2 regions of the Pseudomonas sp. TZ252 genome follow, and region 2 is predicted to be linked to the other one. Evidence: riboswitches for the same ligand, from Rfam matches in the RefSeq annotation. Region 2 holds a riboswitch; the other holds the start of a gene.

Region 1 (2,448 bases), 2.0 Mb from region 2:
ATCAGCGAGTCGATGTCCGTACGATAGGCATTCACCGCCCAGTGCCCCCAGTCGTGCGTACCGCTGAGACCGACCTCCAGGCTGCGCGAAGTCTCGGCGTCCAGGTCGGGATTGCCGTAGTCGGGGAGGTAGAGTTCGTTGAAGGTCGGCGCCTTGAACGCCGTCCCGTAGCTGACGGTGAAGCGCAGCGCGTCGCTCAGCGCGTAGCCCCAGGCGGCGCTGCCGGTGTCGTGCACGCCGAACTGCTGGTTGTCGTCGCGGCGCAGGCTCAGTTGCCAATCCTGGCGACCGTACCGGCCGAGGTACTGGGCGAACCAGCCTTTGTTCAGCCGCGAGTCGACGCTGAAGGCTTCGCTGCTGCTGATCTCGTCCTTCTGCCAGTCGTAGCCGAGGGTCAGCACATGGCCTTCGGCCAGGGTCAGGTCGTTCTGCCAGGACAGGCTGTCGCGACGGGTATCGAAGCGCGAGTAGAAACGGCCATCCTGATAGGCATCGGCCTTGTCCTCGCTGCGCCCTGCCTGGAGGGTCACCAGCCAGGGATCGAGCGGAGTGAAGCGGGCACGGCCGCCGACCAGGTTCTGCTCGCCGTCGGCGTTGGTATTGAAACCAGAGTTGCCGAGGACCTGGTCATAGTCGTTGTGCGACTTGGCCCTGACCAGGGTGCCGTCGAGTTCCAGGCCATTGTCGAAGCGATAGCCGCCGCGCAGGTTGCCGGACAGGTTGCGGTAGCCGTCTCGGTCTGGCTCATAGCCCGCAGTACCGGCGCGCTTGGTGTTGATCCCCGCCGTATCGAAGCTGCTCACCCCGAGGCTGTACCAGCCGTTGCCGGCGCCGCCGCTGACCCCGGCGCTGCCCTCCAGGGTCTGATGGGTGCCGTAACCGGCGGAGAAGAACGGCTTGGCGCCCTGGCCGTCGCCGCGCCGGGTGAAGATCTGGATCACCCCGCCGATGGCCTCCGAGCCGTACAGGCTGGAACGCGGCCCGCGGACCACCTCGATGCGCTCGATCAGCTCCACCGGCAAGTCCTGGAACGCGGTGAGGCCAGCGCTGGCCGAGCCGACCTTGATGCCGTCGATCAGCACCAGCACATGGTCGGACTCGGTGCCGCGCAGGAACAGCGTGGTGTTCTTGCCGAAACCGCCGTTGTTCGCCAGCGACACGCCGGGTACCTGGCGCAACAGCTCCGGCACGCTGCGCGCCTGGCTGCGCTCGATATCCTCGCGGTCGATGACGCTCACCGCCGCCAGGCTCTGGGAAGCGGTCTGGGCGGTACGGGTGGCGGTCACCACCTGGTCGGCAAGGCTGACCGGTTCGGCCAGGCTCAGGGAAGACGCGCCGCACAGCGCCACGGCTGCCGGGGTCAGGAAAACTCTGTTCATGCTCTGCGCTGCTCCGTCGCTCTCACCCGCGCGACCTGGGTTGAGGCAGACGGAGGACGAAGCGACGGCAGGAGACGTCCGACAGCGCCCTCCGCGATGCCGTGGGTGCGTCAGGCCGGTCTCCGGGCTCGCGAGCGAAGCGCTGGACGCTTCCAGCCGCGCCTTCCCATGCCGGAGCACAGTGGTCATCGAGCGGCTGTCTGATTCGCCTACCGTTGCGGGGGCAGCGCTGGCCTGGTTCCGACGGAACGCACCAGCTTCCCTGTTTCACCCCTTGCGGGGCACCTGTCGCAAGGCGCGCAGCTTAGTGGTTCGGGGCTTGCGCGGTCAATGTGGCCGGCCACCGCAGAACTAGCGCCCGGCTCCGGGGAGCGGGTCCGCGCGCAGCGCCGTCCCGGCCGGAGCATGGCTGCGGCACCACTGCCGCCAGGTGGCCTGCAACTGCACCAGCGCGGCGCCGGCCAGCTCGCCGCGTTCGCTGCCGGCCAGCGGGCTGGCGGCCAGGGCCTTGAGCAGGCGCGCGGTCGGCGGGTCGAGGGCGTGTTCACGCTCAGCCCGCGGGCCATCGCCCAGCAGCGCCAGGCGCAGGCGCCGCAGGTAGCGGTCGCGGGCCTGCGCCAGGGACGCCGGGACCTCCTCCAGGCACTGCCGCAGGTAGAGCAGCTCGTCGCCGAAGTCGAGTCCCATCAGGCCGTCCGACCAGGGCTGGCGGCGCCCCTCCGGCAAACGGTCGTAGCGCTGCGCCAGGCGGATCAGGCGATCCGCGGTGCGCCCGCCGAACCAGGCCTCGGCCTGCGCCGGCGAGCGCAGGGTGAGCCGCGCCAGGTCGCCGAGGGTGGCCTGCAGCATGCGCCGGTAATGGCGTTCGCCCGGCCGCAGGCTGACCAGGTTGAACACCAGCACGGCGAAGGCCACCCCGAGCACCGTCGACAGGGCGTTGTTGAGGAAGTGCGCGAGGTCGTAGCTCATGCTGTTGCTCGGCGCGACGTTCTTCACGAAGAAGATGCAGAACGGCGAGGCGATCCCGGCCAGGCTCGCCCGGTTCACGCACAGCGCGGCGAAGAACAGC
Region 2 (2,448 bases):
CTCGAACAGTTCGTGCAGCGGCGATTCATGGTCGAGGTTGGGGTCCTGGCGGCGTTGCTGGTCCACCTGCTCGGGATGGGCGGCGAAGGTGCCGGCCGCCACCGCCGGGCTGTCGACCACGGTGATCACCGCGTCGACCGTGCAGGCGTTGCGGATTTCCGGCCACTGGAAAGCCTGCACCAGCGGCTTGGGCAGGGCCAGGCCGCTGGTCTCGATGAGGATCTGGTCAAGGTCGCCGCGGCGCGCCACCAGCTCGCGCATCACCGGGAAGAACTCTTCCTGCACGGTGCAGCACAGGCAACCGTTGGCCAGCTCGAAAACGCGGCCCTGCGCCTCTTCTTCGCTGCAGCCGATGGAACATTGCTTGAGGATCTCGCCGTCGATGCCGAGTTCGCCGAACTCGTTGACGATCACCGCGATGCGCCGGCCTTCGGCGTTGTCCAGCATGTGCCGGAGCAAGGTGGTCTTGCCGGCGCCGAGGAAGCCGGTGACGATGGTGACGGGGAGTTTCGCCAGGGTTTTCATGGGCAGCCCTTGTTCAGCTCGGCGGGCATGCGGACGAGTGGCGCGGACGCAGGGGCCGCGCAACGGATTCGCCACCGGATCACCCCGCCCGGTTGTATGGAAGTCTTGTCCCCGGGCATCGCGCCACGGGATCGACGAGGCAGGTCTCCTGGCTCACGGTCTGGCGTCTCCGCCGGTTCCCCGCCTTCCCGCGTCACGCAGTGGCATTGGGGAACGATCGCCGTTCACAGTTGCGGGGGCAGCCGCGGCATCGACCGCGTTCCCTCTTAGCCCCGCCGTCGCCGGCGAGGAACCTCGAACCGGCAAGGCTACGCAGTGCGCGGGCCAGGGTCAATCGGGCCGGTTGACGCCCGGCGGTCCTTCATGCTGTCCTAGGCGGGTTGTCCCAGGTGTCTCGTGCCGGCGCGCACGAGGTGAAACGGGAAGCCGGTGACGCTCTCCGAGCCAGTCCGGCGCTGCCCCCGCAACGGTAAGCGCATCGCGCGCGAGCCCGGAGACCGGCCTGGAACCTTTCGTTTGATTCACCCGCGGTGGGCGGGCGCAAGCGTGAAGCGGGCCGTCCGGGCCTGTTCCTCGTGCGTACTCCTCTGCCACGCCCATGCCAATCCAGAGGGAACGCACCATGTCCAGCAGCACCCTGGCGCACGCCAGCTCCACCACCTCCCTGTCGAAGCGACTGAGCCTGGCCATCGGCGCCGGCCTGCTCGGCGCGCTGCTGGTCTATTTCGCCGGTTTCTCGCACATCGACGCGGTACACAACGCCGCCCACGATACCCGGCACAGCTCCGGCTTCCCCTGCCACTGAGTCGCGAGGGAACCAGAATGATCAAGCGCATCGCCCAGACCGCCGGCTTCGCCGGCCTGCTCGCCGCCCTGCTGCTGACCCTGCTGCAGATTCTCTGGGTCACCCCGCTGATCCTCGAGGCGGAGACCTACGAGAAGAGCGAGCCGGTCGCGGCCCAGCCCCACGAACACACCCCCGGCGTCGCCGCCCATGTCCACGACGAGGAGGCCTGGGAGCCGGAGGACGGCTGGCAGCGTACCCTCTCCACCACCGGCGGCAACCTGGTGGTGGCGGTCGGCTTCGCCCTGATGCTCGCCGGCCTCTTCACCCTGCGCGCGCCGGGCCAGACCTGGCAGGGCCTGCTCTGGGGCCTGGCCGGCTACGCGGTGTTCTGCCTGGCGCCGTCGCTGGGCCTGCCGCCGGAGCTGCCGGGTACCGCCGCGGCCGACCTGGTGCAACGCCAGTACTGGTGGATCGCCACCGCCGCCGCCACCGCGGTGGGCCTGGCCCTGCTGGTGTTCGGCGGCAACTGGCCGCTGAAGCTGGTCGGCGCCGTCCTGCTGGCGCTGCCGCACCTGTTCGGCGCGCCGCAGCCCGAGGTCCATGCCAGCCTGGCGCCGGAAGCCCTGGCCCAGCGTTTCGTGGTCGCCTCGCTGGTCAGCAATGCGCTGTTCTGGGCCGCCCTCGGCCTGGCCGCTGCCTGGCTGTTCCGGCGCAACCGGGGCGGCGTCGACGCCTGACCGCCTGCCACCCGCGACCCTTGCCGGTCGCGGGTCCATAGTGCCTCTCCTTCCATTTCCTCCGGTGCGCGCATGCCCCTGCCCATCCCCAGCCTGCTGATCGCCGGCATCGGCTGCCGCCGAGGCTGTAGCGCCGAGCATCTGCGCGCGCTGCTGGAGCGAACGCTGGGCGAATACGGGCGCAGCCTGGCCGAGCTGGACGCCCTCACCAGCATCGACGGCAAACGCGACGAACCCGGCCTGCGGCAACTGGCCACGCTGCTCGAACGCCCCGTGCATTTCCTCGCACCCGCCGTCCTGCACGACTACGAGCCGCGCCTGCTCAGCCCCTCCGCCGTCGCGCTGCGCGAAACCGGCTGCTCCAGCGTCGCCGAGGCCGCCGCCCTGGCCCTGGCCGAA

What was found. Region 2 has a riboswitch for cobalamin ahead of ACYAF3_RS21555 (CbtB domain-containing protein). Riboswitches for the same ligand answer to the same signal wherever they lie in the genome.
Region 1: linked by a shared signal. The riboswitch ahead of btuB (TonB-dependent vitamin B12 receptor) and the one ahead of ACYAF3_RS21555 (CbtB domain-containing protein) in region 2 are both predicted to bind cobalamin.

Annotation. Positions count from the first base shown of each region.
Region 1 is NZ_CM148566.1:154,161-156,608, forward strand. Features, by position in the region: gene btuB (TonB-dependent vitamin B12 receptor) at 1-1,379, opposite strand, end outside; cobalamin riboswitch at 1,476-1,683, opposite strand; gene ACYAF3_RS00735 (FUSC family protein) at 1,731-2,448, opposite strand, start outside.
Region 2 is NZ_CM148566.1:4,644,931-4,647,378, reverse strand. Features, by position in the region: gene cobW (cobalamin biosynthesis protein CobW) at 1-525, opposite strand, end outside; cobalamin riboswitch at 647-837, opposite strand; cobalamin riboswitch at 896-1,045, shown strand; gene ACYAF3_RS21555 (CbtB domain-containing protein) at 1,148-1,330, shown strand; gene ACYAF3_RS21550 (CbtA family protein) at 1,348-2,049, shown strand; gene ACYAF3_RS21545 (cobalamin biosynthesis protein) at 2,122-2,448, shown strand, end outside.